DNA from 2 places in the Priestia sp. ST2 genome. Region 2 is predicted to be linked to the other one. Evidence: riboswitches for the same ligand, from Rfam matches in the RefSeq annotation. Region 2 holds a riboswitch; the other holds the start of a gene.

Region 1 (8,594 bases), 180 kb from region 2:
ATGGGATATGTTCCGTACACAAGTTCATCCTTGGGAACGTGACCAATACATGAGCCAATATTAATTCCTAAAAGTCCGAGAGATCGTTTATACGTTCTCTCGGACTTTTTTTGTTTTTCAAAATGAATAACATTGCGCATATTAAATATCGAACTAAGCTGTTCATAAAACAAGTATAGCTGCCTGTCGTACAATTTACAGGAGGCTTTTTTATGGTTTTGTTAGATACAGGAAAGAATTTGGTTATAAGAATTAAAAAGGATAAGCTTTTTGTCTCATTGAATCTATATGTAAAAGTATTGTATAACAGATAGAGAGATTGTTTATGTGTTCACTCTGCACTTCAGTATAACTTCAAAGAATTTTCAGCCAGTCGTAGTATCATTAGAAAATACTGTTGGAGAGGAATGGAATGAAAATGCAAGAAGGAAATTTTTTTAAAGGTTTAGTAATAGGCATATTAATCAGCATTCCAATTTGGATTATTCTCATTGTTATAGGCGTTCTGCTTTTTAAATAGGCCCGTTCTCATAATAGAATAGACAAAACTTTCCTTTTAGTGTATACTTCAAATGAAAATGATAATTATTATCATTTAATCAACGAATCAACACTCTGCATATAGCTGTCACTCCTTGAGAGCTATCCCTATTTAATATTCTGTCTACAACGCAGAATAAACCGCTGCCTTTGAGTAGCGGTTCTTTTTTTAGTAAATTTCTACTTAGTAGGCTAGTATACGTAGCACTTTTTGCCCCTATACATATGTTAACAATAAGGAGGGACAAGTAATATGAAAAAAATCTATCTAGATGCAGGACATGGTGGGGCAGATGCAGGAGCAGTTGGAGCGAACGGACTGTATGAAAAAAACTTAGTTTTAAAAATTCAACAATATTTAATAAGCTATTTAAATAGCACCTACAGTGACTTTACGATTAAAACCACTCGTACCACAGATACTTTTTTATCGTTATCTCAGCGCGCTTCTCAAGCTAATTCGTGGGGAGCAGATGTATTTATGTCTATTCACGTAAATGCCGGTGGAGGAACAGGATATGAAGATTATGTTTATAGAAGCGCTAGCAATGCCAGTAAAACGTTTCAATCAATTGTCCACGGCCAAGTACAGCCAACGCTGCTGTCGTATAATCATCCGAATCGCGGTCGAAAATCAGCCAATTATGCGGTGCTTCGCTTAACAAATATGCCCGCAGTACTAACTGAAATAGCCTTTATTGATAACCGCACCGATGCAGCACTTCTCCAAAACGAAGCTTTTTTAAAAAGCATGGGTGAATCGTATGCAAAAGGAATTGCCGTCTATTTGAATTTACCTCGTCGTGCAGTTCCAAACCCCAATCCAACACCAACTCCGAATCCATCACCTTCTGAACCAGGTACAAAAACGTATACGATCAAGCAAGGAGATACGCTTTACAGTATTGCACAGAAGTACAACATAACAGTACAAGCGCTTCAAGAAGCGAATACAGGGCTTTCTGATCCTTTAACACTACAGGTTGGAAAAACAATTGTTATTCCTTCAGGGACTTCACCAAACCCATCTCCAACACCGTCACCAACTCCACCTTCGGAACAATATCCACTTCCAAATGGAATTTTAAAACAAGGTGATTCTGGAGAAGCCGTGAAGCAGCTTCAAAAAGCATTAAACGCGGTGAATTTTAAAGTAGGTTCAGTAGACGGAATATATGGAGTTCAAACGAAAGATGCAGTCAGACGTTTTCAGCTTGTGTATCTTCCTTATGATGTGGATGGTATTTATGGTCCTCAAACGAAAAACAAGCTAGCAGCCGTTTTAAAAGCAAAAAGTTAAAGCAAAAAGGTCTTCTGTAAGCGGGCAGAAGACCTTTTGTTTTTCTGTTAAAAGCGCCTTAAGCACTATTTTATGGTTTGCGTAAAATAATGCTTTACAAACCATTTGTACGGGAGTATATTATCTAAGAACAAAGGATAGTTATGAAAGAAACATGTTATCGATCATACCATTTAACCGAAAATTATATTGACCTGTTATCGCTTAATTCGTCAGAAGTGGGGGACCCAAATTTGTGCATTGTCACTTGGGGTGAATCCTTTTTTAAAGGTAGGGCTACTCTCATAGCCCGAATCCGACAGCTAACCCCATAAGCGTTTTGGAGAGGAGGTTTAAGCTGTGTAAAAACGCTGAGAACCCTTAGTGTTTTTTTTGTGCGCTTTTTTAACATAAAAAGGTATTTTTAAGGGATAATATCACTTATTCGTGAACTTGTAACGGAGCTTAGCAACGACAGTAAATAGTAGCTAAGCAATCATCGGAGGGAAATTACGTGAACTATTCAGTTCTCAAACGATTATTGATTGGAAAGCCGCTTAAAACAAAAGAGTTAGGCGATCAAAAGCTTAGTAAGCTTAAAGCACTGGCTATTTTATCATCAGATGCCTTATCTTCAGTGGCTTATGGAACAGAACAAATTTTGATTGTACTTGCAACAGTCGGCGTTCTTGCCTATTGGTATTCGATTCCAATTGCGCTTGGGGTATTGGTTCTGCTCACGGCTTTAATTCTTTCATATCGCCAAATTATTTATGCGTATCCGCAAGGCGGAGGAGCTTATATTGTTTCGAAAACCAATTTAGGAGAAAATCCTGGACTTATCGCTGGAGGATCACTGTTGGTGGATTATATTTTAACAGTTGCTGTGAGCGTTTCAGCAGGAACCGATGCTTTAACTTCGGCTTTTCCAACGCTGCATCATTACAATGTAGTAATTGCGTGTTTGCTGGTGATTTTTATTACCGTCTTAAATTTACGTGGTGTAACAGAATCCGCTTCCGTATTAGCTTATCCGGTTTATTTATTTGTTATTGCTCTTATTTTGTTAATAGCGGTAGGCTTGTTTAAAATAGCGACAGGTCAAGTTTCACCTGAGCTTCATCCCTCTCTCGGTACAGTAGTGCCAGGTATTAGTTTGTTTTTATTATTAAAAGCTTTTTCGTCAGGCTGTTCAGCATTAACAGGTGTAGAAGCTATTTCAAATGCAGTGCCTAACTTTAAAGAGCCAGGTGCAAAAAATGCTGTTCATACATTAATGCTGATGGGCGGTATTTTAGCCGTTTTATTTTCTGGCATCACGTTTTTAGCTTATTGGCTTGGCATTTCTCCAAAAGCAGATGAAACGGTTGTATCACAAATTGCATCGAGTGTGTTTGGACGAAATGGATTTTATTATTTTATTCAAGGCACAACAGCTCTAATTCTAGTGCTAGCGGCGAATACGGGCTTTTCAGCTTTCCCTTTGCTAGCTGTCAACTTATCGTCTGATAAATACATGCCAAGAATGTTTCAAATTCGTGGCGATCGACTAGGCTATTCAAATGGAATTGTGACCCTTGGGATTGCTTCTATTGTCTTAATTGTAGCTTTTAAAGGAGCGACTGAACAATTAATTCCTCTTTATGCAGTCGGGGTGTTTATTCCATTTACGCTTTCTCAAACAGGCATGATTGTCAAATGGCTTAGAGAAAAGCCGGCCGGCTGGCAAGGGAAGCTAACCATTAACTTAATTGGTGCCCTCATTACCTTAACTGTGCTAATTATTTTGTTTACAACGAAGTTTTCACAAGTATGGTCCGTGCTCATTTTCTTACCGGTTATTGTCTATATTTTTCATCGCATTCATACGCATTATGAAGCGGTAGGAGAGCAGCTTCGCATTAAGCAAGGAGAAAAGATTGGAAAGCTTGAAGGAAGTGTGGTCATTGTTCCTGTAGCAGGAATGACAAAGGTAGTAGAAAATTCATTAAATTATGCAAGAACGATTGGCGATACCGTTATTGCAGTACATGTAGCCTTTGATCGAGAAAGCGAAAAGAGAATGGAAGAGAAGTGGGAGAAGTGGCAGCCTGATATTCGTATTGTTACGTTTCATTCTCAATACCGCAGCTTAGTGCGGCCGCTGTTTCGATTCATCGATATGGCTGAGGAAAAAGCCCGGGAAAATAATATGGCTATTACGGTCGTTATTCCGCAATTCATTACGAAAAAAAGCTGGCAAAATATCCTTCACAATCAGTCCAGTCTGCTGTTAAAAGCACATTTGCTTTACCGTAAAAATGTAATTGTTACAACTGTACCGTACCGTTTTAAAAAATAATGAAACATGACTAAAAACCTCCAACTTGTATGTTGGAGGTTTTTAATTTTTAAATTCACATACACTAACCGTAATCGAATCTCATCAAAGGCGCAAACGGAGGGATTGTATGAGTGAATTAATTAAATTGTTGCGAAAGGGAAATAAATCGGCCATCATGGCCGCTGTAGTTAATACCATTATCTCTATCATTAAAGGAATTGCTTTCGCTTTAACAGGGAATGTAGCAATGTTTGCTGAAACGATGCACAGCTTAGGAGATGCAGCTAATCAGTTTTTTGTCTTTATAGGTTCGGCATTAAGTAAAAAAGCCCCGACCAAAAGATTTCCAAATGGTTTCGGCCGATTGGTTAATCTCGTTCTATTAGGAGCGGTTCTTGTAGTAGGGATTATGGCGTTTGAAACGATTAAAGAAGGATATCACCACATTCTTCATCCCACGAAGTCTTCAGGCTTTATTTTAAATATTGCAGTACTTGGCATCTCGGTGTTACTTGAGATGTTTGTCCTATTTAAGGCGATGAAAGAAATTTTGCACGATGTCGGAATGGATACCGCAGAGGTCAATGTTTTTACGCAAAGCTTTGTTCATTTAAAGAAAGCAAAGCCGGCAACCAAGCTGGTCTTTATGGAAGATCTGGTAGCTACTGGAGGAGGCGTATTGGCGTTAATAGCCGTTTTCATTTCACGGTTTACACCTTTTCACCAAGCTGAAGGAATTGCTTCTATTTTGATTGGGCTTATGATGTTTTTTGTAGTAGGACGAGTATTTTTAGATAATGCTGCTGGAGCGCTAGGTGAAGCAGATAAAGAAATGGAAATAAAAATTGGCGCGATTGTCATGCAAGATGTACAAGTGCGTGATATTCAAACGTTAATGGTGATGAAAGAAGGAGAAGAGCTTCACGTTGAATTAAAAGTAGAAATTGATCCTTCTTTAACAGTGGCAGAAGCTGATGATATTAAAGATCGTCTGGAAAATCGTATTTTACAGGAAAAAGGAGTAACGGATGTCATTATTGAATTTGATGAAGATGATGGAATTCCGGACTGGGCGCCAAGTGATTTACAGCTTCAAAAAGAATAAAAAGAAGAGGTTAGGACAAAATTATTTTAATTGAAGAAGATCCGAACGATGAATCGAGGTTCTTGACGGAGAATCCAATTCGTTCGGATTTTTTCATTGGTATGGTGAACGTAGGTTTCGTGTTTTTAGTTGCTTTTAGAGGTTGATTGGAGGGCAAGACTCACTGCCCGCGGAAAGCGAAGTCTTGCACGGAAGTCAACAGCGGTGTAACAAGCAATCCCTACTAGCTTATTTATTCCATTTGTTCCCCTATAGATTCGCTTGATTTAGTTATGTCTCAATCTCTTCTTTTTTATCATGTGTTTTCTGATGCGAACAGCTTTTATGTTTTAAACCGATCTTTTAATAAATTCCATAGGGAACTCACTCCGAGACTAATGCTGATCAGAATTCCTGATAGAGCTACTATTAAAGCGATATATTCAAAGATAGAAAACTGCTTCATACTATCCCAATTGATGTTTCCCTTTAGTTTGCTAATAACTAAATTCATTCCGTAAATACCGGAAAGAACCGTGTAAATCGTTAAAATTAATAATAAGTAATTGTGACGCTTAGCTGCGATTTTCTCTTGGTTTTGGTACAAAGTACCAAGAGTTTCTTTGACTTCTTGATAAAGAGAATTGATATGGAAGATTTTTTTAAAGAGCTCAGAAAACTCTTGACCTTCTGTGCGAGAGCTAATTTCTAAAAATAAATATTTACCTGAGAACACGGTAATAGAGCGGATTAGTCGTTCAATGCCCTCTGAATTTTTATGAAACGTGAGCTGAGAATACTCATAAGATAGTTTTAGCAACACGATTTTATAGAAAAAATGTAAAAATAAATTATAGTAATGCTGGCCAAATAGATGATTCATCAAAAGCTGATCCGTTTTAGAGTCTGTCGATTTAGAAATACATGAAAACACATGGTCTGTTATGACGTAATAGGTTTCAGGAGCCCATCTGGAATACACGTGTTTAGTATTATACGTTTTAATATACTCATGATTGTGTGCAGAAATAAACGCTTTCCCGTCAGGCATATAGCTATTTAGCTGTCCAGTACGAAATAAAGTTGTGGAATTAATCTCTTGCTCTTGATTTACCGTTACATAACTTAACACAAACATCCGTTCATCGATAAAATAAGGAAGGCTCCCCACATGCTGTTCACGTGTGGCTTCTTTCTTGATGTGTTCGTTCAAAAATGGCGCGAGCTGTGAAAAAATATAATCTTGTACTTTGCTATAGCGGTGGTGTTCATAGGTAATGGTGGATCCATGCTCTTCAGCAAGCTTCGGTTCTAATACACGAAAATGATTCATGAACTCTAAAATATCATCATAGGTGTAATGATTATGGCTCATCTCAGTGCGAATGGTCATGACGCCAATTTCAAAAGGACATAAAAAAACATCCACAGACAGCACGTTGCTAGACACGGTGGTGGAGGAAGTGTGTAACGTAATGGCATGGTCTATTTTTTTTGAAAATCGAAGCAACCCTTCTTTTTCGCACGAGTCAGGGAATAGAATGCATTCAATGTAAGGAAGAAAATATTGATCCAGGCTATCATGAGATACGTAATATTGTTCTCCGTAGTATTCTTTTTCTAAATGTTTGTTTTGAATGGAGAAAAACTCGAACAAATTTGCTTTCAGCGCATGAACAAGCTGCTCTTTATTTTTTCGGTCAAAGGAAAAAGGAAAAAGAAACATGTTCATTGCTTTGGCAGGTACAATGGTTTGAAATGGTTCTGTTTTCCTTGGTGTATTGGTCATAAACTACATCCTTCTTATGGTCGGTTGTATTTCCTTGTAAGAGTCGAGGAAATGCAGGTAGAAAGTAAAAGGTAAAACAAGCTTTATAAAAACCGTTCTACCCGCCTGCAATGATTCAACGTATCATTTATAATATGCCAATTTTTTTAGAAAACAAACGTAAAAAAAACCAACTAACATCATCATTAGTTGGTTTTACATACAGTGTCTGATTAGTGAATCGTGCGATATACACCAGTTACTTTTCCTAAAATCGTTACGTGGCGAAGAATAATAGGCGCCATCGTTGAATTTTCAGGCTGTAAACGAACGAAATTTTCTTCTTTAAAGAAACGTTTTACCGTTGCTTCGTTGTCTTCGGTCATAGCGACCACAATATCTCCATTATTAGCTGTTTGCTGCTGACGTACGATTACCATATCGCCATCTAGAATACCTGCTTCAATCATACTTTCTCCCATAATTTCAAGCATAAATACATGATCATCTGGAGAAACGAATTTATCTGGAAGAGGGAAATATTCTTCCACATTTTCAACAGCTGTTATAGGCAGACCCGCTGTTACTTTACCGATAACAGGAACATTAATGACATTGCTTTTAGGGATGTTTACTTCGTCTAGTTGAAGAACTTCGATTGCTCTTGGTTTTGTCGGATCTCTGCGAATTAACCCTTTGCTTTCTAAACGAGCTAAATGCCCGTGTACAGTGGAGCTAGAGGCTAATCCTACCGCTTCCCCAATCTCACGAACAGAAGGCGGATAACCTTTTAATTTTACTTCATGCTTAATAAAATCTAGTATGTCTTGTTGACGTTTTGATAGCTTCATATTTTTCACCTCGATTTTAGCTATTCTTTAGGTGAATTATACCACGTGATGTGTCAATATACAAACATAAGTTCGAAGAATTCCATTGACAGAAACAAATGTTCTCAATAAAATAAGAACATATATTCTGACAGGGGGATCATAATATGCAACAATTCTTACATTCTATGAAACATTACGCTATTTTTTTTGCAGTTATCGCTGCACTTACATATGTATTGACGCTGGTTTTAGGAGCGGATAAAGTAGATTTAGACAAATATTCAACGGTTACTATTACAAAAGGAGATACGCTTTGGGAATTGTCCAACAAGTATCATAATCACCATCATTTGACCACCAATGAATTTGTCAAATGGGTTGAAGACGTCAATGATTTAAACTCAGACACTGCCCAGTCTTTATCTCCTGGAGATAAATTATATATTCCTGTTTTAAAAAAAGAGTTACATAATCAAGTGGCAATTGAACAGTAGTGTGTAACGGCCGTTCCTGAATATTGTTAGAAGCCGAAAAGGTCGTGATAAAAGTGGATGCCATTATTTATTGCCGTGTCAGTACGGATAAAAAAACCCAAGAAACATCTTTACAGCGCCAGCAAGAAGAATTAAAAAAGCTTGCTGCTCTTCACCATCTAGACGTAAAAAAAGTCGTAATGGAAAAAGCGAGCGGATATGAAGTAGACAGAGAGGGTATTTTGGATGTTCTTCATACAATGAAAGAAGAAAAAATATCTGTGTTGCTTATTC
Region 2 (8,594 bases):
ATATCTAAAATCCACAGATGCGGAGGAGTTGCAATCATTTCTTTGGCGTCCGTGCCGTTAAAAAATGAGCGAACGTCCCAGCCTTCTTTTTGAAGGTAAAGGGTTAAAACTTCGTTTAAATTTTGTTCATCCTCTACTAAATATAGTGTAAAGCTCAAATTTGACACCTTCCTCTGAATATATGAAAATTAAGGTAAATAAAGCATATTACGCCATATGTGCGCGTTTCTTTAAAGGTCTATGTACCCGCTATTATACTACGTGTTTGCTGTTATAAAGAAATTTTTCACAATTTCACACATTGTTTTGATACTTATCCCAAACTTTTATTTTATAGTATAGATAACATAAAATTTGCTACGTTAAAAGGAGTGTTTTTCATGGATCCACGTGATTATGAAAGAGAGCAAGAACGAAAAGAAGAATATGAAAACCGCCAGCAGCGATACGATCAGTATCAGCCTGCGTCATCATCACAGCCTCCAAGAAGACGCTTATTTCCAGTGATTGCATCTTCTATCGCCGGAGCAGTACTTGGAGGAGGAATTGTGCTATACGGTGCTCCGCAGCTGGGGTTAATGGATTCAGCTGATACGCAAACAGCGAATCAAACAACGCAGACTCAAACGGCAACAACAACGAGCACAACGCCTCGAACAGTAAGCACAACCGTGAATCAGTCAGATCTTGTTTCAGTTGTAAATAAAGTATCAGCTGCTGTTGTAGGCGTGAACAATATTCAACAGCAAACAAATCCATTTTCTGGAGATACCCAAACCCAAGAAGCAGGAACGGGTTCCGGTGTTATTTTCAAAAAAGAAAATGGAAAAGCATACGTTGTGACCAATAACCACGTTATTGACGGCGCAAGCGAAGTAGAAGTGTCACTTTCAAACGGACAAAAAGAAAAAGCTAAGATTGTCGGAGCTGATGCGCTAACGGATTTAGCGGTGCTTGAGATGTCTGACAAAAATGTTGAACAAGTGGCGAAGTTCGGGAAATCATCGGATTTAGTAGCGGGTGAAACGGTGCTTGCAATCGGCAATCCTCTTGGTGAACAGTTTTCTCGTACGGTCACACAAGGTATCGTGAGCGCAGCAAAACGCTCTGTCCCTATTTCAGAAAATTGGAACGTAGATGCAATTCAAACGGATGCGGCGATTAATCCAGGAAACAGCGGCGGTGCACTTATCAATTCTTCCGGTGAAGTAGTCGGCATCAACAGTATGAAAATTTCAGAAGACAATGTAGAAGGCATCGGCTTTGCTCTTCCAAGTGATGAAGTGCAGCCGACGATTGAACAGCTGATGAAAAATGGGAAAATAACGCGTCCATATATGGGGGTAGGTCTTCAAGATGTAGGTCAGCTTTCAGCTGCAACAAAACAAAACCAGCTAGGCCTAACAAGCGATACGTCTGAAGGAGTTGTCGTAACGACGGTTGAACCATTCTCTTCTGCTTCTGATGCAGGTTTACAATCAAAAGACGTGATTGTTGCCATCGATGGAAACGAAGTCAAAACATCCAGTGATTTACGTCAATATCTATACACAAAACGTAAAGTAGGAGACACGGTAAAATTAGACGTGTATCGAAATGGAAAAAAACAAACTATTTCTCTGAAGCTTTCAGAACAGCAGGATAACAATGGATGAGTTCAACACCGTTAAAGCTGCTGCTAGCAGTATTAACAGCGTTCGGATTTTTAACCGGCTGCGGAGGGAAGCATTCAAACACGATGTTTCCTTCTGTAGAAATTAGTCAGCTATCTTCTACCAAAGAACTGGCAGCGTATGAGGGAGGCAAGGTGACAGGAGCTGAATTCAACCGTTTTTTAGCCGTTGAAGGGTTCTTAAATCCAGATGCTCCTCTAAATGATACAAGCTACCGCAAAGAGTTATTGCGGCAGCTTGTTATGCAAAAAATCTTAATTTCCCATCTAAAGACAAGCGATAAAGTACAAAAACAAGTTGAGGATATGTGGAAGCAAATTAAACGCTCATATGACGAGGATACAAGAAAACAAGGTTATGAAGTGTTAAATATTCGTTCCAGTGATGTAACCAACCAGCTAACGAATCAGTTTAAATTAGAAGAATATTTCCGCAAACAAATTACGTCTGATGAACTAACTGCTTACTATAAACGTATTGAAAACGATCTAACGCGCGTATCTTTTACGCAGCTGGCTTTTTCCACTTTACATGATGCCGCTGCCGCTGCGGCTGAACTGCAAAAGGGAACATCGCTTCAGGACGTTCAAAAAAAATATGCTGAATTCCAGACAGTGAGCAAAATAGAGAATGCTGATAATCTAAAGCTTTCAAGTCTATCTCCTTCTTTTATAGATGTTTTAAAAAAACAGCACATCGGAGAGAGTAGTGAGCCCATTAAAATGGGTAAAGTTTATTATATTCTTATTTTAAAACAAAAAGATAAAAAAACGGAATCAGAAGTTAAAGAAGAAATGATGAAAGAACTTGTTTTGAATCATATCAACCGGTATATCCAGGATCAACTGCCAAGGTTTCACGTGACGTTCAGCCTTAGGTAGTTTCCTTTTATATAGATTGATTGTTTTCAAAAAACAAGCAGGTAAAAGAGCTTTCTATTAATAGAGAGCTCTTTTACATTTTTAAGTAGACAGAAATGTCGGCACCTGATAAAATGAAGTTGTAAAACTTTCATTATTCGGAAAATTTATACCCTCCAGCTTTGGAGGGTTATTTTTTATGCTGTTGGACGAATAAAAGAGGCTGGGACAAAAGTAGTGTAATGGAAAGAAGATCCGAACGATGATTCGTTCGGATTTTTTCGTTACGTTTCAATCACTTTTCATCTTTTAAATGACTCAATAATGCAGGAGCCATCTCTACGTGAGAAAGGGCGATGTGTGAAATCGTTTTGGCATAAGGTGTAATTTCGTTAATAAATTGTTCGAGTATGTGCAGGTGAGGAAGCTGAAGCTTTGTAATAAAGCAGGCTTGCCCGGCGATGCGTTCACAGAATAAAGCGTAGGGATACTGAGAAATAAATCGTTTAAAACGCTCGTGCTCTCCGTTTTTCATCGTTACTTCAATAAAACACGACACGGGCAAATGCAGCTTTTCATAATCAATATCAATCGTATACCCTTTTATAACGCCAAAGCTCTCTAGCTGCCTTACTCGCTCTGCCACCGAAGGAGGAGACAAATTAATTTGTTTTCCTAGCTCTCGTAAGGAAAGGCGGCTGTTTTGCTGCAGCGCCTGCAAAATCGATAAATCAATTTCATCAATTTTCAATTGAAAACCTTCTTTCTCATTAACGTTTCATTTGATTAGTAATAGTCGATAAGATGTTTTATATGTAATCTGAAATTTCCATTTTTCTTACTATAATAATTAAAAAGGAGTGAGTGAAAAATGGCAAGAGTTTTGTTAGCAAACGAAGAGGGAACAAATTTTGAAAAAGCATTGAATTTAATTCCGCATGTAAAAAGATTGTATGATGAGCTTTACGACACGCTTTGGAACAGCGATATAGTAGAAAAAGAGACTAAGGAAAAAATAAGGCTTTATCTAGCAGGTGTTAACGGCTGTGAGACGTGTATGAGCATGTCATATGTAGGCGATGAGACGCTTAATCAAAAAGTGTTAAGAGAAAAAGAGCTGGAAGAAAAAGATCGCCTGCTGTTTCGATTTATTGATGTATACCGGGTGCGTCCAAAGGAGTTGACGGATGCTGATATGAATCAATTAAAGAAATTTTACAGTGATACGCAGCTGTTAGAGCTTTTAGCTGTTATTAATTTATTTGATCAATTTCACAAAATGATTGTCAGTTTAGATTTATACGATTTTTGCAGCTTGCAGGGCAAGTGAGGTCTTCCCTAAAAATATCTTGACAGACAAAATCCACAGGAGTAAGATAGCTTTCGTGAAGTGAAATGTATCATGAATCGAATCGATTATTCTAAAAAATAGATCATAGACATTTGAATAAAAATCGCTTAATCCATTACGGAGCGGAGGACCCATTATTTACGCACATATTGTGCTCCGGGGTGAATCCTTAAAAAGGTAGGGTTACTCTTAAAACCCGAACCCGACAGCTAACTTCGCAAGCGTTTTGAGGGGGAAGAGTGTGAAAAAACACAGGAGCCTTCCTGTGTTTTTTTGCGCTTTTTTTAAGAAAAAGATGTAATTTTTTAGAAAAAGTATAAGCTAAGAGAACACACAGCAGTTGAAGAAAGGAATAAATACATTATGAAAAAACAGTTTGCTGTATTGGGATTAGGTCGTTTTGGAGGCAGTTTGGTTGAAGAGTTTGCTAATCTGGATGTGGATGTGCTCGCTATTGACCGCAATCAGGAGGTAGTAAATAAATTTAGCAACTCAGCTACATATGTTGTGCAGGCGAATGCAATTGATGAAGCTAGCTTAAAGGGGCTAGGTATTCGCAATGTTGATCATGCTCTTATTTCGTTTGGGGATGATATCGAAGCGAGCGTGCTCGCAACGATGCTTTTAAAAGATATGGGCGTTAAGCAAGTATGGGTAAAAGCAGTAAATATGTATCACCAAAAGGTGCTGGAGAAAATAGGAGCGGACAAAGTCATTCATCCTGAGCGCGATATTGCTAAGCGTATTGCTCATCACGTGGTGTCAGAAAAGATCATTGATTACATTGAACTGTCAAAGGATTATAGTATTGTCGAAATTGTGGCCTCTAAGAAACTTCATAATAAAACGCTGTTTGATTTGAACATTCGTGCCAAGTACGGCTGCAACATTATCGGCTTTCAGCGAAAAGACGGGGAAATGGTGATTTCGCCTACCGCGCATGAAATAATTGAACAAGGAGATATGCTAATTGTTATCGGACATAATCGCGATTTGAACCGTTTTGAAGAAGAAGGAGTTTAACTTATGAAAAAACAAATCATTAAACTCACCCCTCCGCAGCTGCTTGTCTCCATTTTTGGCGGAGGAATTATTATAGGTGCTCTTCTATTGATGATGCCTGTTTCTACTACTGAGCCCATCCGGTGGGTAGACGCCCTTTTTACGTCTACTTCCGCGATGACAGTAACCGGCTTAGCTGTCGTAGATACAGGTACGCGTTTTACCGTCATTGGTCAAACGATTATTATGCTGTTAATTCAAATAGGCGGTCTTGGCATTATGTCATTTGCCGTGTTGATTTTTATGATGCTAGGTAAAAAAATTGGATTTAAAGAGCGTATGCTCGTTCAGCAGGCATTAAATCAAACGAGCATCGGCGGAGTTGTCCTGCTAGTTAAAAGACTGTTTATCTTTTCATTTTTAATTGAGTTTGTTGCACTTATCTTTCTAGCGATACGCTGGGTTCCGGAGTTCGGATGGTCTAAGGGGCTGTTCTTTAGCTTGTTTCATTCGATTTCGGCTTTTAATAACGCAGGGTTCGGACTATTATCTGACAGCCTGGTTCAGTATGTAGGAGATCCCATTATTAACATAACGATTTCTTTTTTGTTCATTATCGGTGGATTAGGGTTTACCGTCCTTGCAGATATGTGGGTAAAAAAATCCTATAAAAAGCTAACGCTGCATTCGAAAATTATGATCATCAGCACGTTTGCGATTAACGTGGTTGCCATGCTTTTTATTTTTTTCTTGGAGTACAGCAATCCACATACGCTCGGAAGTTTGTCATTAGGAGACAAAGTGTGGGCATCTTATTTTCAAGCTGTAACGACACGTACAGCAGGTTTTAATAGTATCGATATAGGAAGTTTGCATGATTCCACTATATTTTTAATGGTTATGTTAATGTTTATTGGTGCAGGAAGTGCTTCAACAGGAGGCGGTATCAAACTCACGACGTTTGTGGTGATTATTTTTTCTGTATGGGCATTTTTACGAAGCCGGGAAGATATTGTGCTATTAAAGAGACGACTTCTTCCTCTTCACGTGTTTAAGGCACTAGCCATCACGATGATTTCAATTATGTTTGTATTTGGGGCCATTTTCCTGTTAAATATTTCGGAAAACCTGCCGTTTGTAAAAATTATGTTTGAAGTTGTTTCTGCATTTGGAACAGTAGGTTTATCAATGGGAGCAACTCCTGAACTTTCGTACTTTGGACGCGTGATTATTATCTTTATCATGTTTTTAGGAAAAGTGGGGCCATTAACGCTTGCGTTTTCATTATCTAAGCAAAAGCGTGAAGCCGTTCGTTACCCAAACGAAGATATAATGCTGGGGTAGAAAAATCGCCTTCGATGAGGCGATTTTTTTATATTATTTATACGTTCAAGACATATAAGAGGTTACGCACAAAACAGTTGCGATGAATAAAAAGAAGGCAAAGACAAGAACAATGGGCAATTTAGAATGTCGGCGCATTAAAGGCCCCCCTTTTTTATAGTAAAAAAATCTCTTACTATATATAACGAAAGAAACAAAAATATGATTCACTTTTTTGACGAAATTTGAAGGTTTTTCTCGTTAAAAAAATCCGCACCCCTGTCCTAAACATTTTGCCAAGCTGTTGCATACACTAAAAGCAGATAACAGAAAGTGAGGGATGGTACGTGGGGAAACAAAATTTTGCGTTAATCGTTGTGTTATTTGTTTTACTTGTTATTGTAGGTGCGTCTGGCTTTCGCTTTTAAACGTTAACTTTATTTGCGCATAGCCCCCGTCAAAAAGGGCATACTAGGCGGAAGTAAAAACCAAAAATTTCTTCAATATTGCCGAACAATGAGTTCCTCTACTCATTCATCTAATCGGTATGTAGCCATGCGAAAGCATGGTTTTTTTTGAAATAAGAGGATGAATGATGTTCATCCCCTCTAAAAATTAGTAGTAGCAAGAACATCCTACGATTACTAATAGAATAAATAAAACAACGATAAATGAAAAACCAAAACCGCCTTTTGCGCCCATATGTGTAACCTCCTTTAATAAAATTCTCTATATCCTATGTACTAATTGGGTTAAGTGATTGAGAAATTTGCCTATTTTTTAACGGTAACGATCTTTTGAGAAAAATGAAGAACACTTACTTTTTTCATTTGTGCAGAAATCCTTTATGATAAAGAGGAAAAGGAGGGCAAAGTGGTGGGAATACATGTAGAATACGTCATGAATCAGCTAGAAGAGGGTAAGTGGAAAGAGATCAAACGTGAAATTCAACAAGAAATGAAGAAAAAACCTCAAGCATCTGATTTGTACTGTTACTTAGCAGTTTGTTTAGCAAAGCAAATCGAAGAATCAATTATTTTTGAAAAAATGGTATTAAATTTAGAAATGGACAGAGCTCTTCATCAGGCATTAACATTAAATCCATCTTCAAGCTTGGCGCATTTCGTTCGAGGAATAAAATACCGGGAAACTCCGCTTATGTTTGGAGGGAATTACGAAAAATCGCTGTCTTACTTGCAGCGGGCCCAAGATCTTGGTTTTGAAGGGGTTATGCTGCCGCTCGAACTCGCAAAAACCTATATTCAATTAAAAGAAATGGAAAAAGCGAAAGAACAAATCGCTTATGCCCGGGAAATCAATCCTACTCACGCGGATATTAAAAAAGTCGAAAACATGCTGCAAACAGGACGGTGAATCAAAAGTCCTGTTTTATTTTTGGTTTTTAGGAAACATATGCTGATTTTCATAAAGAATTGCTTTTTATATAACAATAAGAATATTTGTAGAAATTTTAAGAAGTGCATGTAAGTCCAACGACTTCTTAACTGCTAGATTTTCTATATTATTAGAGCGTTCAGTCTACATAATTCCAAAAATAGTAAGAAACTATCAGCCTATGGATAAATTGTTAGAAAATATAGATAATTGTAAATGAATAGAGAAAAGTTAAACATGCGACTAACTAAAAAAAGCAAAGGTCTGATTTACTTTGCTTTTTATTTATACACATATGTAAAAAATATCATAATAAACCAATTTATTCTTTGTGAAATCCATCGTTTCAGACGATGTGAAATAATGTATTTGAAGGAGGAGACCCAGGTGAAGGTTATGAAGATGTTGGTTATTGCATTATTTAGTTTAAGTTTAGTTGTCACACCAGCTGCTGCTGAAGTTCCGGGTGTCGACCATTCAATGAAACGAGGTGCTACACAAGGAATTGTAGCGGCATCTCACCCGCTGGCTGCTGAAGCGGGAAGGAAAGTTTTAGCTGAAGGCGGAAATGCTGTGGACGCGGCAGCTGCCATTCAATTATCTCTCAACGTTGTGGAACCGATGATGTCAGGTATCGGCGGCGGCGGCTTTATGATGATTTATGAAAAAAAGAAAGATAAAATTACGATGCTAGACAGCCGTGAAATGGCACCAGCTGATGTCACGCCTAAGCTGTTTTTAGATTCAAAAGGAAAAGTCATCCCTTTCAGTAAGCGTCACATAACAGGAAAAGCAGTTGGAGTTCCTGGTACGCTAAAAGGAGTAGAAACAGCCCTTAAAGATTATGGAACAATGGACTTATCAGATGTTATTAAACCAGCTATTGCTCAAGCAGAACAAGGAATCAAAGTAAATTGGTCGATGGCTCAGTACATTGATGAAAATGTGGACAAGCTTGAAAGATACCAAACGGCCGGTAATGTATTCGTG

What was found. Region 2 has a riboswitch for cyclic di-AMP ahead of AC0KUU_RS04955 (potassium channel family protein). Riboswitches for the same ligand answer to the same signal wherever they lie in the genome.
Region 1: linked by a shared signal. The riboswitch ahead of AC0KUU_RS04035 (APC family permease) and the one ahead of AC0KUU_RS04955 (potassium channel family protein) in region 2 are both predicted to bind cyclic di-AMP.

Annotation. Positions count from the first base shown of each region.
Region 1 is NZ_JBVVNT010000001.1:793,434-802,027, forward strand. Features, by position in the region: gene glnA (type I glutamate--ammonia ligase) at 1-64, shown strand, start outside; gene AC0KUU_RS04030 (N-acetylmuramoyl-L-alanine amidase) at 794-1,840, shown strand; cyclic di-AMP (ydaO/yuaA leader) riboswitch at 2,032-2,172, shown strand; gene AC0KUU_RS04035 (APC family permease) at 2,334-4,160, shown strand; gene AC0KUU_RS04040 (cation diffusion facilitator family transporter) at 4,270-5,247, shown strand; gene AC0KUU_RS04045 (magnesium transporter CorA family protein) at 5,570-7,015, opposite strand; gene lexA (transcriptional repressor LexA) at 7,228-7,845, opposite strand; gene yneA (cell division suppressor protein YneA) at 7,992-8,321, shown strand; gene AC0KUU_RS04060 (YneB family resolvase-like protein) at 8,375-8,594, shown strand, end outside.
Region 2 is NZ_JBVVNT010000001.1:969,437-978,030, forward strand. Features, by position in the region: gene AC0KUU_RS04930 (response regulator transcription factor) at 1-158, opposite strand, end outside; gene AC0KUU_RS04935 (S1C family serine protease) at 381-1,655, shown strand; gene AC0KUU_RS04940 (peptidyl-prolyl cis-trans isomerase) at 1,652-2,554, shown strand; gene AC0KUU_RS04945 (Lrp/AsnC family transcriptional regulator) at 2,829-3,284, opposite strand; gene AC0KUU_RS04950 (carboxymuconolactone decarboxylase family protein) at 3,405-3,863, shown strand; cyclic di-AMP (ydaO/yuaA leader) riboswitch at 3,979-4,123, shown strand; gene AC0KUU_RS04955 (potassium channel family protein) at 4,248-4,907, shown strand; gene AC0KUU_RS04960 (TrkH family potassium uptake protein) at 4,911-6,230, shown strand; gene AC0KUU_RS04965 (YjcZ family sporulation protein) at 6,557-6,637, shown strand; gene AC0KUU_RS04970 (YjcZ family sporulation protein) at 6,825-6,911, opposite strand; gene AC0KUU_RS04975 (tetratricopeptide repeat protein) at 7,086-7,583, shown strand; gene ggt (gamma-glutamyltransferase) at 7,992-8,594, shown strand, end outside.